4 regions of the Peribacillus sp. BM1 genome follow, and region 4 is predicted to be linked to each of the others. Evidence: riboswitches for the same ligand, from Rfam matches in the RefSeq annotation. Region 4 holds a riboswitch; each other region holds the start of a gene.
The links. Region 4 has a riboswitch for S-adenosylmethionine ahead of AC1MGI_RS01610 (homoserine dehydrogenase). Riboswitches for the same ligand answer to the same signal wherever they lie in the genome.

Region 1: it holds a riboswitch for S-adenosylmethionine, as region 4 does, so the genes downstream of both, AC1MGI_RS02605 (methionine ABC transporter ATP-binding protein) here and AC1MGI_RS01610 (homoserine dehydrogenase) in region 4, are expected to answer to the same signal.
Region 2: it holds a riboswitch for S-adenosylmethionine, as region 4 does, so the genes downstream of both, fbpA (Fur-regulated basic protein FbpA) here and AC1MGI_RS01610 (homoserine dehydrogenase) in region 4, are expected to answer to the same signal.
Region 3: it holds a riboswitch for S-adenosylmethionine, as region 4 does, so the genes downstream of both, AC1MGI_RS08685 (methionine ABC transporter ATP-binding protein) here and AC1MGI_RS01610 (homoserine dehydrogenase) in region 4, are expected to answer to the same signal.

The regions. Positions count from the first base shown of each region.
Region 1 is NZ_CM155259.1:511,904-517,391, reverse strand. Features, by position in the region: gene AC1MGI_RS02610 (O-acetylhomoserine aminocarboxypropyltransferase/cysteine synthase family protein) at 1-1,284, shown strand, start outside; SAM riboswitch class I at 1,731-1,842, shown strand; gene AC1MGI_RS02605 (methionine ABC transporter ATP-binding protein) at 2,015-3,049, shown strand; gene AC1MGI_RS02600 (methionine ABC transporter permease) at 3,042-3,710, shown strand; gene AC1MGI_RS02595 (MetQ/NlpA family ABC transporter substrate-binding protein) at 3,727-4,587, shown strand; gene AC1MGI_RS02590 (YuzK family famiily protein) at 4,946-5,098, shown strand.
Region 2 is NZ_CM155259.1:2,371,388-2,376,875, forward strand. Features, by position in the region: gene helD (RNA polymerase recycling motor HelD) at 1-346, shown strand, start outside; gene AC1MGI_RS11410 (MFS transporter) at 406-1,617, shown strand; SAM riboswitch class I at 1,684-1,789, shown strand; gene fbpA (Fur-regulated basic protein FbpA) at 2,089-2,274, shown strand; gene AC1MGI_RS11420 (Spo0E family sporulation regulatory protein-aspartic acid phosphatase) at 2,643-2,825, shown strand; gene AC1MGI_RS11425 (N-acetyltransferase family protein) at 2,982-3,497, opposite strand; gene AC1MGI_RS11430 (acyl-CoA thioesterase) at 3,895-4,404, shown strand; gene AC1MGI_RS11435 (ABC transporter ATP-binding protein) at 4,851-5,488, shown strand, end outside.
Region 3 is NZ_CM155259.1:1,808,846-1,814,333, reverse strand. Features, by position in the region: gene AC1MGI_RS08695 (MetQ/NlpA family ABC transporter substrate-binding protein) at 197-1,033, opposite strand; gene AC1MGI_RS08690 (methionine ABC transporter permease) at 1,057-1,728, opposite strand; gene AC1MGI_RS08685 (methionine ABC transporter ATP-binding protein) at 1,718-2,731, opposite strand; SAM riboswitch class I at 2,845-2,950, opposite strand; gene AC1MGI_RS08680 (carbon-nitrogen family hydrolase) at 3,060-3,842, opposite strand; gene AC1MGI_RS08675 (aminotransferase class I/II-fold pyridoxal phosphate-dependent enzyme) at 3,925-5,091, shown strand; gene AC1MGI_RS08670 (ATP-binding protein) at 5,454-5,488, shown strand, end outside.
Region 4 is NZ_CM155259.1:334,604-340,091, reverse strand. Features, by position in the region: gene AC1MGI_RS01630 (hypothetical protein) at 111-371, shown strand; gene AC1MGI_RS01625 (alpha/beta hydrolase) at 610-1,563, shown strand; gene AC1MGI_RS01620 (alpha/beta hydrolase family protein) at 2,032-2,838, shown strand; gene AC1MGI_RS01615 (DUF2584 domain-containing protein) at 2,862-3,104, shown strand; SAM riboswitch class I at 3,296-3,401, shown strand; gene AC1MGI_RS01610 (homoserine dehydrogenase) at 3,515-4,723, shown strand; gene AC1MGI_RS01605 (HAD family hydrolase) at 4,908-5,488, shown strand, end outside.

The DNA.
Region 1 (5,488 bases), 180 kb from region 4:
GAGACATTGAGTGTTCATGGAGGCTTAGAGGCAGATCCGGTAACTGGAGCAAGATCATTGCCGATTTACCAAAGTAATGCTTTTGCGTTCAAAAGTACGGAGCATGCTGCTAATTTGTTCGGGTTAAAAGAACCTGGGTACATTTATTCAAGAATTCATAACCCGACAGTTACAACATTTGAGGAAAGAGTGGCCTTATTGGAAGGTGGAATTGGCGCTTTAGCGGTATCGAGCGGAATGGCTGCAATCACTTTAGCCATTTTAAATATTGCTGGTGCGGGGGATGAAATTGTAGCAGCTTCAACTTTATATGGGGGTACATATAATTTATTTGCCAATACACTTCCGAAATATGGGATAAAGGTCCGATTTGTTTCATCTGATGATCCTGAAAATTTCAGAGATGCGATTACTTCACGAACAAGAGCAGTCTTTGCAGAAATAATCGGCAATCCAAGTTTGCGTGTGTTTGATATTGAAGCGGTGGCTGACATTGCACATGAAGCAGGCGTTCCGCTCATTATCGATAACACGTTTGCTACGCCATATCTTTGCAGACCGATTGATTTTGGCGCTGATATTGTCGTTCATTCCGCAACAAAATGGCTGCTTGGAAATGGAACAACGTTGGGCGGGATCATTGTAGACGCAGGGAAATTCGATTATAACTCACCTAACTTCCCAGGCTTTACTGAACCAGATCCAAGCTATGACGGAATCGTTTATGCAGAAGCAGTTGGCCCAGCCGCCTTTATTACCAAAGCACGTGTGCAGCTACTCCGAGATCTTGGACCAGCATTAAGTCCGCAGAGTGCTTTCCAATTCGCAATTGGGCTGGAAACATTGCATGTGAGGATGAAGGAACATATTTTGAATACAAAGATTATCATCGACTATCTGCAAAATCATCCAGCTGTCTCATGGGTCTACTATCCTGGTAATGAAGATCATCCTGATAAGAGCTTGGCTGACAAATATTTGCCAAAAGGAGCAGGTTCCATTGTTACGTTTGGCATTAAAGGTGGCAGAGAAGCAGGTGCGAATCTCATTAACTCGATTCGCTTATGGTCCCATGTAGCCAATGTTGGAGATGCGAAGAGTTTAATCATCCATCCTGCGAGCACGACGCATCAGCAACTTTCAGTCAAAGAACTTGAAAAATCAGGTGTAGCCGAGGATTTGGTACGTTTATCGGTCGGAATTGAGAATGCCCAAGACTTAATCGATGATCTTGAACAAGCGATTGAAAAAGCTACAGGCATTCATTCACTTGCGGTAAAATAATTTTTCCCACACTTAAGCAGTAAGACCCCCATCTCGAGATTCTGAGCATGCTAAAAGAGGATAGGTGGGGGATCAACTGCCCGTAAAGGTCCGATTGGTGAGATAGAGTGAAACTTACCGATGCATGAGCAGAGGTAAAGTTTGGGCCCACAGGATGCGGCGTATTTAGTCTGAGTTCGTTGAGCCTTAGTTCGTACTGTCGATTGATTGAAGCTTGCTTGCGATCTTAACGACAGTAGAACGGGACTAACAATCAGTAGGGGATGAAGAAAACCGCCACTGATTGAAGTTTCACTTTATCTAAATCGATTGTTGCCAAGTTTTTTAACGATTTTTCAATAAATAGAAATATAATACATTGACACTCTATCTTTTTGCATGGTATTATTCCAACGAAAACGAAATGAACTTTAATTGATGATTTGTCAATTTCTTATACTTGTTTGCTCTTATCAAGAGAGGCGGAGGGATGTGCCCGATGAAGCCCGGCAACCGGCAAAGCTAATGCTTTGAAAAGGTGCCAATTCACGCAAAGCTGATTGCTTTGGGAGATGAGAGAAAGGTCTTTTTCACAATGCCTTTCTGCTCATGCGGAAAGGCATTTTTAATTTCCAATTATGTAAATAAACAATGCATGAATGGAGCAGTTCGTGAAATCTTATTTAGTAGAAGGTTTTTACAAACAACATGAGTAGGTTCATAGGGTTTATTGCAAAAAGAGGTGAGTTCAATGATAACATTGTCGAAAGTTAGTAAGGTATTCAGTACTAAATCCATGCAATCAAAGCCAATCAAAGCTGTTGATGAAGTGAATTTAACGATTAATAAAGGTGAAATATTTGGAATTATTGGGTATAGTGGTGCTGGAAAAAGCACCCTCATTCGAATGCTGAATGGTCTGGAAACCCCATCCACGGGTTCGGTCGTAGTAGCAGGAAATGCGATTTCTAGCATTAAAGGTCGTAACTTGCGAAAGGCACGTCAAGAGATCAGCATGATTTTTCAACATTTCAACTTATTGTGGTCTCGTACTGTACACGATAATATCGCGTTTCCACTTGAAATTTCAGGTGTAAAGAAAAATGAACGCCAAAAACGAGTCAATGAATTAATTAAGCTAGTCGGCTTAGAGGGCAGAGAACATGCTTACCCTTCACAATTGAGCGGCGGGCAGAAGCAAAGGGTTGGGATAGCACGTGCTTTAGCGAATAACCCGAAAGTACTCCTTTGTGATGAGGCGACATCTGCACTTGATCCGCAAACAACTGACTCGATTCTAGAACTTTTGGTCGATATTAATAAACGATTAGGGTTGACGATTGTACTTATTACTCATGAAATGCATGTCATCCAAAAAATCTGTCATCGGGTAGCCGTCATGGAAGGTGGCAGAATTGTTGAGCAAGGACCGGTTCTTGACGTATTTAGGAACCCTGCTGAACAAATAACAAAGCGGTTTGTTCAACAAGTAACGGAGCCTGAGGAAACGAAGGACACTGTGGAACATTTACTAGAGCACTATCCACAAGGCAAGGTTGTACAATTAACTTTTGTCGGCGAAAATACGGAAAGTCCACTAATTACAAAGCTTATTCGTAATTTTCAATTGGATGTTAATATCGTACAAGGGAAAATTTCGCAAACTCAACATGGATCGTATGGCACATTGTTTATTCATATGGATGGTAGTGATGAAGAAATCACCCACGCGATTGAATTCATCAAAGAACAGCAGGTTGGCGTGGAGGTGATTTCGAATGCTTAATGAATGGTTACCGAATGTTATCTGGGAAAATATCTGGCTAGCTACGAAAGAAACACTATATATGACAGGTATAGCTCTACTTGCGACTTTTATATTAGGTATCTTACTAGGATTATTGTTATTTTTGACGTCTAAAGGACAGATATGGGAAAACAAATTTATTAACGTGATTATTTCTGCGGTGGTCAATATCTTCCGCTCAATCCCATTTATTATTCTGATAATCTTATTAATTCCGTTTACGATTATTGTGGTAGGTTCTATGCTAGGTGCAAAGGCGGCTCTCCCAGCATTAATTATCGGAGCTGCGCCTTTTTATGCGAGGATGGTCGAGATTGGCCTTAGAGAAGTGGATAAGGGTGTAATTGAAGCCGCAAGATCCATGGGGGCTAAAACGAGTACTATTATTTTTAAAGTACTACTACCAGAATCCATGCCTGCACTTGTGTCAGGTATTACGGTTACTGCGATTGCATTGATCGGTTATACAGCGATGGCGGGGGCAATTGGTGCAGGTGGACTAGGAGATCTTGCTTATAAAGAAGGATTCCAAAGAAGCAAAAATGATGTAACGATGTTAGCGACGATTCTTATTTTACTTATTGTGTTCGTCATCCAATTTATTGGAGATTATATAACTTCAAAATTAGACAAAAGATAAGATGGAGGGTAAGAGAATGAAAAAGAAAAAATGGTTTTCAACATTAGCAATTACTTCCGCGTTACTATTAGGTCTTACTGCATGTGGCTCTGCCAATAATGATAAAGAAAGCGGAAATGGTTCCACAGATTCAGCTGACAAATCAACTTCACTTGTAGTCGGTGCTTCAAATATTCCACACGCAGAGATTCTTGAACAAGCAAAACCAATTCTAAAAGAAAAAGGAATCGATCTTGAAATTAAAGTTTTCTCAGATTTTATTTTGCCAAATAAAGCCTTGGCTGGAAAAGAAATTGATGCCAATTACTTTCAACATATCCCGTACCTAGAAGAAGAGATTGCAGATAAAGGCTATGATTTCGTTAATGCTGCCGGCGTTCATATTGAGCCAATCGGAATTTACTCCAAAAAGTACAAAAGCTTAGACGAAATTCCTGAAGGCGGCTTAATCATCATGCGAGATGCTGTTTCAGATGAAGGAAGAATTCTATCTATATTCCAAGAACATGGTTTGATTAAGTTAAAAGAAGGTATAAGCAAGACAAAAGCAACCATTGATGATATTGTTGAAAACCCGAAGAAACTTGTATTCCAACCTAATATTGAAGCTGCATTACTTCCACAGGTCTTTAATAATGGTGAAGGGGATGCTGTAGTCATAAATGCAAACTATGCATTAGATGCAGGACTTGATCCAGTAAAAGATCCAATTGTTGTTGAATCATCGAAAGATAATCCTTACGTTAATATCCTTACCGTTCGTACTGGTGATGAGAAACGTGAAGACATTAAAGCATTAGTAGAAGTTCTACACTCAAAAGAAATTCAAGATTTCATTACTGAAACGTATAAAGGTGCAGTTTTACCTGCTGAATAAATAGTGTGAAGAAGGGTGTCCCAAACAAAAGGGTCAAGCCTCGACTACTATATACAGTTTAAAGTAAGTGGCTAAATCACTTATAAACTGTTGTTAGGGTAGGGGTGAGATCATTGGGACACCCTTCTTCTCTTTTGTGAATTTTGCAAATGAAACTTCGGATGATATACATATCACATAGCAATGGTCCGTAATAGTAAGGATATTAGTTGTATTCCTAAGCTGATCAAGTGTAATCGACTCTGTGCCGAGTATATGGATTTTGAAAAGTAAATTGCTAAGATGTTACACTAAAATCCAATAAAAAATGGAAGGATGATTCATTATCAACTCTCTAGAGTTAAACGTAACGAGCGAAATGGAAAAGGCGATGCAACAATCACATGGGGTAGGCTACAGTGAGTATAGCAGGCGATTGGATGTGCGACTCCAGGTCGAGGAACGAAGAGAGAGGGATTATGAAGAAGGCAACCGAATCGTGAATAATCTGCAGCGCCAGATTCATTCATAATTCCATTTGAATAGACAGGAAAAAGACCGGCCGAAGTTCATTTAATGGACTTCGGCCGGTCTTTTTTGATTGCTGTAGAAAACATTATTGCCAAGAAAATGATGAGGATGTCCCATAACGGAAGGGCAGACTCTTGGGGGTAGCCTTATCAACCACCTTTACATAGTCTTCATTATAATAACTTTATAAGAATCGAATTATTGTTTTTTTATGGGAAAAATAATGGGGTGCCTGTAGGAAATTTCTAGGAATGGGCTTTACTTGCATTGTGCATTGGAAAATACTATCCTTATAGTAGAAAAGCTTCTTAATTAGTTGCTTACAGTTTAAATTTGATATAAGATTATAATGAGAATAAAGTGAGAATCATTTTAACGGTCATAGAAAAGA
Region 2 (5,488 bases), 2.0 Mb from region 4:
TAAAACGATTGCGATTATTTGTAAAACACAAGCAGAAACAAGTTTTGCATATGAAGCATTAAAGGGGAAAATGAAACTTAACAGAATTGGTGTAGGGAAAACTACATTCACTGATGGAGTTATGATTATCCCTTCTTATTTGGCAAAAGGAATAGAATTTGACGCGGTCATTATTTATGATGCATCGAAGGATCAATACGGTCTGGAAAGTGAACGAAAACTGCTATACACATCGTGTACTCGTGCTATGCATGAATTATGTATATGTTTCACTAGTGAGATAAGTCCATTCATTAAATTGCTTCCAGAGGATCTTTATGAAAAAGAAAATAAAGACAATGGTTGATCAATTTATGGTAAAATAACGAAGTATTTATAGTTAAGAGGTTGTTCAGGAGGACTGTCATGGAGGGGAATACAAAAACGATTTCTAATCGTAGGTTACTTGGCGTTGCTGGACTCGGTTGGATGTTTGATGCAATGGACGTAGGTATGCTGTCATTTATTGTGGTGGCATTACAAGCAGAATGGGGTTTGACAACTCAACAAGTAGGGTGGATCGGTAGTATTAATTCGATAGGAATGGTATTTGGTGCCTTTCTTTTCGGAATTATGGCTGACCGTATTGGAAGGAAGAAAGTTTTTATCATTACCTTGCTGCTTTTTTCAATTGGCAGTGGCTTATCGGCTCTAGTTACATCTTTGGCTTTATTTTTAGTACTTCGTTTTCTTATCGGTATGGGACTAGGTGGAGAGCTTCCGGTAGCTTCGACGCTTGTTTCAGAAAGCGTACCTGCCAAAAATCGAGGAAAAGTGGTCGTTCTACTCGAAAGTTTTTGGGCATTAGGTTGGCTTATTGCTGCTTTAATTTCCTATTTCGTTATTCCAGGGTACGGGTGGAGAATCGCTTTGATTTTAAGTGCTCTCCCAGCGTTTTATGCCCTTTATTTACGTTTACATCTACCGGATTCACCGAAGTATGTCGGACTTGAAATTAAAGCTAAGCCAACGATTATGCAAAATATTAAAAGTGTGTGGGCAAGAGAACATAGAAAACAAACGCTTGTATTATGGATTCTATGGTTTTGTGTCGTGTTTTCTTATTATGGGATGTTCTTGTGGCTTCCAAGTGTTATGGTGATGAAAGGATTTAGTTTAATCAAGAGCTTTGAATATGTATTGATTATGACCTTAGCTCAGCTCCCTGGATATTTTACTGCAGCGTGGTTTATCGAGAGAATGGGCCGCAAGTTCGTTCTTGTCACGTATTTAACTGGAACAGCTGTAAGTGCGTATTTCTTTGGCGCGGCAGAGGGACTACCGATGCTCATCACGTCAGGTATGCTATTGTCATTCTTTAACTTAGGAGCTTGGGGGGCACTTTATGCATATACCCCTGAGCAATATCCGACAACGATTCGTGGTACCGGCGCTGGTATGGCGGCGGCTGCTGGAAGAGTTGGGGGAGTTTTGGGACCGCTTCTCATCGGATATTTTGTTGCAGCGGGTACTGCGCTTAGTGTGGTTTTTACAATTTTTACAATTGCGATTTTAATTGGAGCAATTGTCGTGTTAATTTGGGGGAAAGAAACGAAGAACACTGTTTTGCAAGATTAGCAAAACATGACCATTGACTTTATTTGGAATAAAACGTATAATGGCATTAACATCAATTATATATCATTCTTATCCAGAGAGGTGGAGGGATTTGGCCCTGCGATACCTCGGCAACAGACTCAACTTTGAGCACTGTGCCACATCCAACAAGCGAAGGCTTGGAAGATAAGAAGAGTCGAACGGACGTAAACTTCAGCCTCTTCTTGTTTAAGAAGAGGCTTTTTATTGTTTGGATTTGTTGGTTGTAATCTTAACTGTACAGTGTGGGCTATCGTTTGCCGCATTTATCTCGCATTAACGGGTAGTAAACTCCAACTGATTGAAGATTCACTTTATGAATAAGCACGTAGGAATGAAAATTTTAATTTACTGAAATAATGTTTGAAGTACACTTAGGAATGGTATATAAAGTTTGTTGAAGAAATTCATATTGAAATAATTGTCTAATAAATAAAGCAAGAGGTGTATAGAATGGCAAAGTTACTGCAGATAGTTGAGGAAAAAAAGGCGTTTTTAATCGAACAATTATTATCCCGTGGCGTGTATAAAACATCCGAACAAAAACATTTTTATGATGTTTCCTTGAATATTCTAGAGAGAGAATTTGAACAAATTCAAAATAAAGAGCATTCTTCAACTAAAAATATTGTCACTTAGCAGAGGAGAAATTACCAAATATAACCTGATAGTAATCTTAATAAAAGAGGATGTCCGAAAGAAGTCTGCCCCCGTAACTCCTACTTACACTTCGTTTAAACTGTAAGTAGGAGTTACGGGGGCAGATCTTTTACTTTTGGGATATCCTTTTTGCTATTTTGGTTGAATGCTTCATTTCGGGAATGTACTACAGAATTTGTTTAGATTAAATTGAAAAAAATAATATACGAGTTGTATAAAATGTGTCTAATTTGCGAATTCTAGATTAATGAAGTAAAACTTTGATTGTAAAATATTGCTTTTATTTGATGATAACTCTAGACTTATTTTACAATAAGTCAAAATAGCTGATGGAGTGTGAGGTAGTGATGAAATCTTTCGTTCAATTATCCAATGAAATTGAACAAAAGCGTGAAGAAATGATTAAACTAGCAAAGGGATTTGGACTTTCGAATAAACAAACAATTAGAGCGAGCCAAGAGCTTGACATATTAATAAATATCTTCAATATTACGCCTCTCACGGATGCGCAATATAGTGAAGAGTATTAGATGATGTTTCGAGGTAGGCTAAATAGAGAAGAGGATGTCTCGGAAGGGTCAGACCTCGTACTTCAACACACAGTATTATGTGAAAATAACACGTATATAGACTGTATGTCGCAGTTTGCGGGGATGAAGATTCCTTTGAACATCCTTTGTTTAATTTTATCCTTTTTCGTGTAGCACTCTTTTTCCTAAAATGATTAAATCTCGTTCAATATCGTCTAGCAAGGCAATTTTTTGAAGATTTCCCCATCTTTCAAACCCGAATTTCTCAAATAATTTAATGCTTGGTGTATTGTGACCGAATACGAATCCGAGGATTGTAGCGATGTCTAAAGAAGGACATAGCTCAATGGCTTTCTGGATAGCAAGTCCACCAAGACCTTTCCCACGAAACGAATCGTCCAAATAGATACTTATTTCAGCAGTTGTGTTATAGGCAGGTCTCCCATAAAACGATTGAAAGCTTAGCCAACCAGCAGTCCGATCATCTATTTTTATTACATATAATGGTCTTTTATCAGGAATGTGATCATGAAACCAAGCGAGTCTTGATTGAACAGATACCGGCGAAGTGTCAGCCGTTACCATTCTCGAAGCGATGGTTGAATTATAAATTTCCACTATTCTTGGCAAATCCTCTAATGAAGCAAGTCGAAATTGTAATGAATGATCCATGTGCAATACCCCTTATTGATGAATGAAAAATATTTTTTGTAAGCATATCATACTTGAACTATAAAATGAATGGTAGTGTAATATTTCTTTTTTAGTTTGGATATATATTTAGATTATTGATAAATCGAATATCTAGTTTCTTAAAAAATCCTCTAAGAAAATGAATCCCCCAGTGTTCTGTCGTACAAAATAATTATCTTTACGTAGTTCGGGTATTTATGATAGATGTAAAGTAAAATAAGAGAGTGGAAGTGAGTATGTTCACGAGAAAATTGTTTGGTTTAAAACGAGTTTCTTTACTTTTAAATGAACGTCTTGCTACTATTTGAAAGAATTATACCGAGGAAAATGGCTACGCTTGTAAAAAGAGATTTAATTGGACAGGAGAGTTTGGATAATGGAAGAACAGAAATATTGCAGTGATTCTCTTGTGGTAAAAACAAGCCTTGTTTTACCGCCTGATACGAATAATAATGGAACGATGTTTGGTGGGAAATTAATGGCTTATATTGATGATGTAGCGGCTATTTCAGCTATGCGGCATTCAAGAAGATCGGTTGTAACGGCATCAACCGATTCTGTAGACTTTCTCCATCCAATCTACGAAGGCAATGCGGTCTGTTTAGAAGCATTTGTCACTTATACAGGAAGAACATCGATGGAGGTAGTGGTCAAAGTAATTGCAGAAGATTTACTATCAGGGACTCGAAATTTATGCGTAATTTCATTTTTGACATTTGTTGCTCTTGATGAAAACGAAAAGCCAACTCTTGTGCCTAGTATTATTCCACAGTCTGAGATGGAGATAAAACTATATGAATCAGCTGTGATTAGAGCAGAAGCGAGGAAGAAACGAAGAGTAGGTACAAAAGAAATTGCTGCTATCTTTGGGACAAACCAACTATAAAAACAAAAGCGACCTAAAATGAACTGCCCCATAAATGTTAGACAACAATCTAACATTTATGGGGTTTTTTATGGAGAATGAATCGTTTGCGAGAAAATATCTTTCGAGTCCATAGAGTATCTCTACTAAAGGTGCATTAATTCATAATTCTAGTGTGCATGATTAGGTTTTTAATGAGTACACAACAGAAGAGTCTGTATTGAAGTCTTGTTTTACTAGAGAATTAAAATTATGAGAATGTTCTATATTAAAGCTGTATACATAAAGATAAGAATAGGAAATTGATTGATCTCCTTTTATAAAATAATAATGAAGCATAGAAATCGTGTTTTAAGAGTTTGCAAATCCAATCTAGTTTGTAATAAAGAAAGGGATTTACAAACGCTCCTTGATGAGCAGAGCTTGTGTTCATACTGAATATTGACAATGAAGGTGGGGCAATGTCAATGGAGAAACCAATCTTGCAAATAGAGAATCTAACCACATCGTTTAAAATAAAAGATAAGTATTATATGGCGGTGGATCATGTTTCATTTTCAGTAAGTGAAAATGAAATCGTGGCAGTCGTTGGCGAATCAGGATGTGGAAAGAGTGCATTAGCTCTATCGATTATGAGATTGCATAATAATCAACGGACGAAGATCGCAGGAGAAATCAAATATAGAGAAAGAAATGTCGTTACAATTTCAGAAGGGCAAATGAATCAAATACGTGGAAAAGAGATAGGGATCATCTTTCAGGAACCTTTAACTGCTTTGAACCCTTTAATGACAGTTGGAGATCAAATTGAAGAAAACTTGACTTTTCACACAAAACTATCAAAAGAAAAGAAAAGATTAAGAACGATAGAGCTATTAACACAAGTAGGCATTCCGTCTCCAACGCGTACTTATGATCAATTTCCTCACGAATTATCAGGTGGAATGAGGCAAAGGGTGATGATTTCTATTGCCATTGCCTGTAACCCATCGCTAGTAATAGCCGATGAGCCTACTACTGCATTAGATGTAACGATACAAGCACAAATTTTGGAATTGCTTAAATCTATTCAGAAAGAAACGAAAATGGGAATTATCCTGATTAC
Region 3 (5,488 bases), 1.5 Mb from region 4:
TATGAATGTATGACAAATTATAAAAAGCTATTCGGATAAAATAGTAACTGCTTAGTTTAGCTATACTATCTCATACAATTTTGGGCGCTATAACATAACAAAAGCTAGGGATGATTCAGATTTCGAACCACACCTAGCTTCTTATCTTATTCATTTATTATTTACACATAACGTCCCACTAGTCAATAGCTTCTAATTACTTCATCCATCCAGGTTTTCCAAATCCTTTGAACTCTTCGTCAATAATCTTTTCAAATTCTTCTGACTCGACAACAGCTTTGATGTCTTTTGCAAATTGTGAATCGTTATCGTCTGTTTTAACAGCCACTACATTGCGATATTGATCACGCATATCTTCAAGTGCTAATGCATCAAGCAAGTCCATCTTGGCGGCCAACGCGAAGTTTCCAGGGACAGCAGCTAAGTCTGCACTTTCCACTGAACGGGGAAGTTGACCTGATTCGAGCGGTTGGAATTTCAGATTTTTCTTATTTTCCTTAATATCTTTTTCTGATACCGTTAGTGGGTCTGTATTTTCATCGATTACAATCAAGCCTTCATCTTGGAGCGTATTAAGCGCACGAGCCGCATTGACTGGGTCATTAGGAAGTGTAACCGTTGCCCCGTCTTTTACTTCATCTATGGACTTATACGTGTTTGAAAAAATCCCCATCGGCGCAGTGGGTACAGAGAGCAACGCTGTTAAATCCATCTTATTTTCTTTCGCAAAATTTTCAAGGTAAATGGTATTTTGGAACAGGTTTGCTTGAATATCACCATTGTCCAACGCTTTGTTCGGTTGAATGTAATCGCTAAATTCAACAATCTTCACCTTATATCCTTTTTCTTCTAATCCAGGGATAATAGCTTTCGTTACCATGTCACTATAAGGACCGGCTGTCGCTCCAAATTTAATTTCTTTTGATTCTGAACTTGTCCCTTTGCTACTGTTTTTCTCGCTGTCAGTATTGCCACATGCAGCTAAAGCCGCTACAACAACTACTAAAATAAATGCTGTTAGCCATTTTTTCATAAATTTCTCCCTCTTTCTGTTTCTTATCTTTTATCAACAACTTTGGCGATGAAATCACCAGCAAGTTGAATAATCTGAACTAATATAATTAATATAATTACTGTTGCAATCATAATCGTGTTGTCATAGCGATAATAGCCAAAACGGATAGCCAAATCGCCGATTCCGCCGCCACCAACAGTACCAGCCATAGCCGAAAACCCGATTAAACTGACGAGCGTTAGCGTGACACCTGAGATAATGCCAGATTTGGCTTCTAGCAGTAGCACATCTTTGACGATCATCCATGGTGTTGCACCAGCGGCAATAGCTGCCTCAATGACCCCTTTATCAATCTCACGCAATGCTGTCTCAACAATTCGAGCAAAAAACGGAATCGCTGCAACTGATAGAGATACACTCGCTGCAGTGGGTCCAATTTGTGATCCTACTATAAAGTTAGTTAGTGGAAGTAGTGCAACTAGTAAAATGATAAATGGAATTGAACGTACCAAGTTCACTACAAAACCTAATCCATTATTGAACCAGCGATTTTCCAAGAATAAGCCTTTGTTCGTTACGAATAATAATATTCCGAACGGAAGGCCAATCACAACGGCAACCACTAGTGAAATGGTAATCATATAAATGGTTTGCATAAAAGCCAGATTTATATCTGGGATAAGTTCAACGAAATGATTAAAATCAAAGCCCATCGCGTATCACCTCCACTTGCGCAGCACGATTTTCAATAAACTGAAGTGAGCTTTCGATTTCTTCCTTTTGTCCTTTTAATTCCATAATAAAGATACCGAGTGGCATTTCTTGAATATATTCAATCGAACCATGCAGAAAATTACCACTTACGTTATACTGCTGAAGCATATCGGAAATGATACCTTCTGAAGCAACCTTTCCTTTAAACATGACTTTCACAATCGGTCCCGTGCATCCATTTAATATGACTTCAGGTATTTCAAAAGATACAACACTTTCGATAAACTCATTTGTAAGTTCTGCCTGAGGGTTGGCAAAAATGTCATATACCGCACCTTCTTCAATGACCTTCCCGAACTGCATAATGGCCATTCGATTGCAAATTTCCTTTACAACGTTCATTTCATGAGTAATCAAAACGATCGTAATATTGAGTTCTTTGTTAATTTTCTTCAATAAATTCAATATTGACTTTGTAGTGGTCGGATCTAGTGCTGAAGTGGCCTCATCACATAATAGCACCGTTGGATTATTAGCAAGCGCCCGGGCAATGCCAACCCGTTGCTTTTGCCCACCACTTAGTTGCGCAGGATAAACATCTCTTTTATCAACAAGACCGACCATTTTAAGCAACTCTTCTACCCGCCCTTTTATTTGGCTCGCTGGTATTTTGGCAGCTTTCAAAGAAAAGGCAATATTCTCAAACACGGTTTTTTGACTAATTAAATAAAAATGTTGAAAAATCATACCGATTTTTAACCGCGCTAAACGTAAATCCTCACCTTTTAAAGATGTAAGATCGGTTCCATCCACTTTAATTTGACCTGAAGTGGGCCGCTCCAACAAATTAATGCAGCGAAGCAATGAACTTTTTCCTGCTCCAGAATATCCGACAATTCCATAGATTTCTCCTTTTTCTATGGTCAGCGAAACGTCATCCACTCCTTTAACCAACCCTTTTTTCGTTTTGTATGTCTTAGAAAGATTACGAATTTCGATCATACGATTCCTCACATTTCTTCAAATTGACAAGTGATTTATAAGAGATAGACCTTTATTCCTACAAAAAAATGCTCCCTTCAACTGAAAGGAGCATCGAAATACGAAAGAATCTCGACTTATCTTTCAGAATGATGGTCATTCTGCAGGATTGGCACCTTCCCAATATTGGGGGTTGCCGGACGTCATAGGGCCTAGTCCCTCGGTCGCTCTGGATAAGTATCATGATTAAATTTATTGTAATTAATATATTATAAAACTATTTAACTATTGTCAATCTTAAAAAAATAATAACACACTACTACTCTAGCAGTGTACCAATTTTAAATCCTTATGATTCGTATAAATCCGTCCGCCTGTCTTGAAAAACTGGAATCGTCTTCCGTACCCGATCGACTTCCTCTAAATCCAGTTCCGCGTACAAGATCCCTTCCGCTGTTTGATTGCTAATAAGTAACTCACCCCAAGGTGCAATGACCATCGAATGACCATTAAATTCATTATTTGGGTCTTTACCGACGCGGTTGACAGCCACGATAAAACATTGGTTTTCAATCGCCCTTGCTTGCAATAATAATTGCCAATGGTCAATCCGTTGCTTTGGCCACTCAGCCGGTATAAACATAATTTTGGCTCCATTTAAAGTGTGAGTCCGAATCCATTCTGGAAAACGCAAATCATAACAGATGACCCCGCCACACGTTATACCATCCAATTCAAATACATTCATACTTTGTCCTTCGTTCAAATATACATGCTCATCCATTAACTTGAATAAATGAGCTTTATCGTAGGCGGCGACAATTTTTCCAGTTCTATCCACGATATACATCGTATTAAAGTATTTGTCTCCTCTTTTCGTTGCTACTGAACCACCGACAATGTTCACTTGATGTTTTTTGGCAAGCTGAGACAGTAGCTTTCTTGTTATACTTCCCTCGCGATCAGCCAGACTGTCAAGCTTATCGAGAGCGTAGCCTGTATTCCACATTTCCGGAAATACAATGACATCCACTTGTGCATTTGCCGCTTCTTCGATATATTTTTCAATCGCTGTAAAATTTTTTTCTGGCTCACCAAAGGTGATATCCATTTGCACACAAGCAATCTTCATTTTTCGGCACCTCTAGACTTTTTTATCTAAATATTATAAAATTTTAGATTAAATAGCAACTCTTACATAAAAGGTGGTTCACATGGAATATTCAGAGCGCTTAAAAAAATTACCAGTACAATTTTTCGCAAACCTAGTTGAAAAGGTAGGCAAAGCAGTTGCAGAAGGACGGGATGTTATTAACTTAGGTCAAGGTAACCCTGATCAGCCGACACCACCTCATATCATCAAAGCGCTACAAACTGCGGTAGAGGATCCACAAACTCATAAATATTCTCCGTTTAGAGGACTTAAAGAACTGAAGGAAGCTGCTAGCGAATTTTATTTAAAACAATATGGAGTAGCTATCGACCCAGAGACTGAAGTAGCTATTTTATTTGGGACGAAAACAGGTCTAGTTGAGTTGCCAATGTGCTTGTTAAATGAAGGCGAACTTATGTTATTGCCTGATCCAGGTTACCCGGATTATTTATCAGGTGCAGTGTTGGCGAATGTCGAGTATCAGACCTTCCCACTTAAAGCTGAAAATCAATTTTTACCAGATTTCAACGCCATACCGCAAAAACAAAAAGAAGCAGCAAAATTAATGTATCTTAACTATCCGAACAATCCGACTGGTGCTACAGTAGATCGGACGTTCTTTGAAGAAACAGTTGCTTTTGCGAAAAAACATTCCATCACGATTTTGCATGATTTCGCCTATGGTGCCATCGGTTTTGATGGAAAAAAACCAGTAAGTTTTCTTGAAGTTGACGGGGCAAAAGACGTTGGTGTGGAAATGTATACCTTATCGAAAACCTATAATATGGCTGGCTGGCGCGTTGGCTTTGCAGTCGGGAATCCCAAAATAATTGAAGCCTTAAACCTCATTCAAGACCATTTATATGTTAGTCTATTTCCGGCTGTTCAAAAGGCCGCAGTTGCTGCGCTAACAGATGATCAGCAATGTGTTGAAGAACTTGTCAACCGTTATGAACAACGCCGAAATGCCTTTATTACGGCATGTCAAAATATTGGTTGGAAAGTCGAGGCACCAACTGGATCTTTTTTCGCTTGGTTGCCGGTTCCTAATGGGTTTACTAGTGAAACATTCGCCGATTATTTGCTTGAGAAAGCAGATGTAGCAGTTGCTGCTGGAAAAGGGTTTGGTGAATATGGAGAAGGGTATATCCGTGTCGGTTTATTAGTCGATGAAAAATTATTGGTAAAGGCCGTAGAGCGGATTGGAAAACTAAATTTATTCCAATAATTCATATCATCATAAATTCGAAGTAAGGAGGGCGTCCCATATGCCAAGGTGTCAAATCCCACAATATATTACAGCTAGTATGATTTTCGTTTCAGAATACCTAGCTGTAATACTGTGTTGGTGCCAGGTCTCTTATGGGCCACCTTTTTAATGGTAAAAAATTTCTCGTTGTGCTTATTATCTGAAAATTCTTTTTTCTATTATATATCACTAGTAACTTTTTACTTATTTTGGTATGATTTACATATAATACTTTTAATGATTCATACTATTAGTGAAAGCTCGGTGCAACGATGGATCTTATGACAAAGGACTTACTTATCAATTTTTTATTTATTCTACTCTCTCTATGTTTAGTACAAATGGTTTATTTAATTAAATATGCCTATCGATTAGA
Region 4 (5,488 bases):
GGAAAACGAATAACTGTCATCATTAACAACGATCTAGTACGATTTTCATTATTATACACTCAACTTTCACACCTTAAAAATCTTGATTAATTATCGGTATCTTTTGGAAGATGGCAGATGCATTTGGAGGAATCGCTCTGCCTAGATTCATTACGATGGTGGTTATATATCCTTCTATTTTGGGTAGAGATGAGGAGAAACCTGTACCTCCTGTTCAACAGCTGGCTCTTTTTAAGAAGCGCGAAGTGGCACTTGGATTATCAATCACCTTTTTCTTGCTTGGTGGATATTCGATTGTTTATACCTATCTCTCTCCTTCTTTGCTAACTGTATCAGGGATAGTGATACTTTCTTTAGCACAGGTTTGCTAACCTTCGGAATTGAGAGTCTGATCGGTTCGAAGTTTTATGGTTTTAGTACGGATCGAGGTGTTGTGACTGTTAGACTAAATGGTGGTAAGACGTTGCATATGAGTATTTTGTTGTCGCTTGTAACGAATTCGCCGAGTTTTGGCCGACCTTACATGAAGGTCGTTCTGGGCATGTTATATGCAGTGAAATTTAGCGAAACATAAAATGAAAACGAATAAAACTTTAGGAGGAGTTAAAGATGACACAAAATCAAAATAGAAAAGTTGTATTGGAGCCTGCTGCACAAAAATTCGTAGAGGACACGGCTAACCCGCCGTACCTGTTTGATCTTGGTCCAGAGAAGGGCAGGGAAACAGTAGATGAAGTACAGTCCGGAGAGGTTAAAAAGCAGCCGGTTGAAGTAGAAGAGCTTGTCATTGAGGGAGAAACAACTGGACCTGTATCCATTAAAATATTGCGCCCTGAAGATGCCCCAGAAAATCTCCCTGTCATTTTATATACGCATGGTGCAGGCTGGGTTTTCGGAAACGCACATACACATGATCGTTTAGTTCGGGAACTTGTTGTTGGATCACAATCAGCGGTCGTGTTCACTAATTACAGTCTCTCGCCAGAAGCTAAATATCCGATTGCTATAGAAGAGGTCTATACGGCTTTGGAATGGATTGCTAAAGAAGGCGATAATTACGGGATGGATTCAAGTAATATTACAGTAGCAGGTGACAGTGTTGGAGGAAATATGTCGGCAGCTATTACACTAATGGCCAAAGAACGAAAAGGCCCAGCTATTGGCAAGCAATTACTTTTCTATCCTGTAACGGATGCTTCATTTGATACAGATTCATACAAACAATTTGCTACCGGATATTTTCTGCGTAGGGATGGAATGCAATGGTTCTGGGACCAGTATACTTCCGATCCACAACAGAGAGCAGAAATAACGGCATCTCCACTTCGGGCAACAACAGAACAATTAAAGGGACTTCCTGAAGCTTTAGTTATCACGGCAGAAGCCGACGTTTTGCGCGATGAAGGAGAGGCATACGCCAATAAACTTCGCGAAGCTGGTGTAAAGGTAACTGCAGTACGCTTCCAGGGTATCATTCATGACTTTGTGATGCTTAACGAATTCGCAGACACAGAAGCAGCAAAAGGGGCTATAATGCTTGCAAACGCATGGCTGCGTGAATAGAGGGAGCATCCCCAAAAAAGAAGATTAACTTTTAAAGGAACGAACCTCTTTTGTCATAATCTCCTTTTTGATTTATTTAATCAAAAAGGAGATTATGCTTTCAAAAACCTGAAAGATGGAATGAAGAACACTTTTGGAAGGAAGCTTCACTCCGCTTCGATAAAGCGACAGTACGAACCCGAATCAATGAATTACATACTAAGTACACTGCGTCCTCATGTCTTCGTCTGTTTGCTCCCCATGTTGTGGAACTAAACCTTTACTTACGCATCGGTAAGTTTCACTGTATCACACCAATCGGGCTTTTACCGACAGTTAATCTTAACTAACATTTTTCCTATTTATGTAAAAAGGTAGGTTACCTTACTATCTCTTAAAAAAGTCTATATACTACCTGTTAATGCAGGATAAAATGGGGGAGTTGATTTACAATAAGGAGAAATGAGTTTTATGAAAGGGGGATGTATGATGGAGGATGGCACAATTATAACGAAGCAGCGGTTTCCATCACCGCATCCGAATATTCGTCTGTTTATCGTAACGTATCTTTCACAAGGCTTGAAGGTGAAGGGGCTTCTTGCTGAGCCAGATGATGATCAAATGTATGATGGTTTCTTATATTTACGAGGAGGCATTAAAAATGTCGGCAAAGTACGCCCGAGTCGTATTGTGCAATTTGCAGCAGAAGGCTTCATTGTGTTTGCACCGTATTATCGGGGGAATCAAGGCGGAGAAGGGGATGAAGATTTTGCAGGCGAAGACCGTGCTGATGGGATTAGTGGCTTTACATTACTCGAACAGCACAAACGTGTGAAACCCGAGAATATCCATATTTTCGGGTTTTCACGAGGAGGAATTATGGCCCTTTGGACGGCAATTTATTGTAAATCAGCTGCCTCCGTTGTCACATGGGGCGGAGTGTCTGATATGTTTCTAACTTATGTGGAACGTGTAGACCTACGTCGCATGATGAAGCGTGTTATTGGTGGTACGCCGAGTAAAGTTCCAAACGAATATAAATACCGCACACCACTGTTTGCAGTAGATGAACTTGTTGCACCAGTTCTGATTATTCACGGTGAAAAAGACAATAACGTGTCCATTGAACACGCCTACAGGCTGGAGAAAATATTGAAGGAAAAAGACAAGCCTGTTTGGAGTTGGTATTTTGACGAATTTACCCACTATTTCCCGCCGAATATCAACCGAAAAGTCGTTTGTGATCTAACACAGTGGATGAAAAACCAAACGAGAAAGCAATGTGCTAAAAAGTAAGTAAAGGAAGGGAGGTTTATGCTTTGGGAATGCCAATGGAGTTAAACACGATGATCGTGACAAAAGGCCGTGAAAGCAGAGAGGAAGAAAATCTTTTCCGTTTAACGAAAGACGGCTATCGCCTATACCCAATTGATATTCCAATTGAAGTTCGCAAAACGATCGAAAGTGAAACGAATGGGATAGCCATCATTCAAAAAGTTTCTTGGACAAACAACCAAACTGAAATCACCTATCAGTTGGTGTCATTGAATTCAACCAATTAAACAAGTAGGCTTTAGAGTAACGAATTCCGTTTAGAATACAATTAATGTCATGAACAGTACATATAGAGGGTGAAATTGCGTTGATTTCACCCTTTTCATATTCATTGTTTTTTCTGAAGTTTCATTTTACGCTATTGACGATAAATGTTTAAAGTACTATATTATTATAAATAGTTTAATAATTTTAACTTTTCTTATCAAGAGAGGCGGAGGGACTGACCCTGCGAAGCCTCGGCAACCAGCATATCATGCCCGGTGCCAAATTCAGAGGAATGGTAACCATTCCGTAGATAAGAGGGTGGATAAATCTTGAATATAAACATTCAAACTCCCCTTCTGTCCATATGCAGTGGGGAGTTTTTTGATGTTCAATTAAAGTCATCGATAAATAGGACAAGGGGGAGATATACATGACAGCTTTACATATTGCATTATTAGGTTACGGTACAGTGGGGAAGGGGGTTTATAAAACGATTCAAACACATCAGGAAAAGCTTAAGCGTATTTTTAGGAAAGAGGTAAAAGTGGTTGCCATACTTGTTAAAAATATAGAAAAACATCATACACTAGATTCTGATGTTCTGTTAACCGATGATTTTAACAAGATTATTACACTTGAGCAGCTAGATGTTGTCATTGATGCGATCGTTGGTCAAGAGCCTAGCTTTACGTACTTGCAGCAAGCGATGAACAGAGGATGTCATGTTATAACAGCAAACAAAGAAATGTTTGCTTATCATGGAACTCAATTAAAACAGATAGCCAAGGAAAAAGGGGTTACTTTAGGATTTGAGGCAACAGTCGCAGGTGGAATTCCGATTATCCAAACTCTACGACAATTGTTAAACGTAAATAATATCCAAAAAGTGCAAGGTATTCTTAATGGGACTTCGAATTTTATTTTGACAAAGATGCGAGAAGACGGCTGTCCATTTGAAACAGCGTTAAAACTAGCACAAGAAAAAGGTTATGCAGAAGCTGATCCGACAAATGATGTTGAAGGATACGATGCCTTTTACAAAGCGGTGATTTTAAGTGAACTAGCTTTTGGAGAGATCCCTAATTGGGAGGAATCCGTTCGACAAGGGATTCAATCAATCACACCTGAGCAAATTGAGCTTTTTTCAGCATTGGGGTATCGATTTAAACATGTAGCTTCTATGGAAAAGACAGAAAAAGGGATCGTATGCTCAGTCAAACCTGTACTGGTCAATGAAACACATCCATTTTATCAAATCGAAGGCGTGCAAAATGCAGTCTCCATTGATGGAGATATTGTAGGAAACATTAGCCTCCAAGGGCCTGGAGCGGGAATGCTTCCAACCGCAAGTGCCATTATCGAAGATTTAGTGTATATAAATAAACATAGTTTTTCGCCTATTTTCTTAGATGAACAAAATGGATTAAGTGTGAAGGTATCCAAGATTTATTGGGCACTGGCAGGAGATGTGGCTGTAGAAAATATTCCTTCTCATATTCAAATCATTGACAGACCTAATCCAAATGTTCTCATTGTCGAAGCATCTTGGGAGGAAATTTGTGATATTCAATGGCCAAATACTTATTTTTATCAAGTTCTTGGGAAAGTATTACCTGAACAAGCACTTGTTAGGTCATAAATTAATCTGATTTATAAAATAAGATCTCAAGTCCACCGTACTTGGTGAGAGTTGCACAAACGAAGTGAATGGGGAAAAGGGACGATAATCCCAATCATTAACTACCTGTTTGGAGAACAATAATTGCTTATTCTTTTATTTTGGTAAATTTTTAATAAAAAGTTTAAAAAGGGAGAGGGAAATAATGTCTGAATCACTAATCTTTGATATGGATGGAACGCTATTTCAAACAGATAAAATCTTGGAATTATCACTTGATGATACATTTAATCATTTACGGTCATTAAATAAATGGGATACAGTAACCCCTATTGATAAATACCGCGAGATTATGGGTGTACCTTTACCAAAAGTATGGGAAGCTTTGTTGCCTAATCACTCCAATGAAGTAAGAGAACAAACTGATGCTTATTTTCTGGAAAGATTAGTTGAAAACATAAGAAACGGAAAAGGGGCTTTATATCCTAATGTAAAGGAAGTTTTCAGTTATTTAAAAGAGAATAATTGTTCAATTTACATAGCGAGTAATGGTTTAACGGAATATTTAAAAACAATTGTGAGTTATTATAATTTAGATAATTGGGTTACTGAAACATTTAGTATCCAACAAATACAAACGCTTAATAAAGGAGATTTAGTTAAAAAAATTATAAAAAAATATGATATTAAAAAGGCAGCAGTAGTCGGAGACCGTCTATCTGATATAAATGCAGCTAAAGATAATGGTTTAATTGCAATTGGATGTAATTTTGATTTTGCACAAGA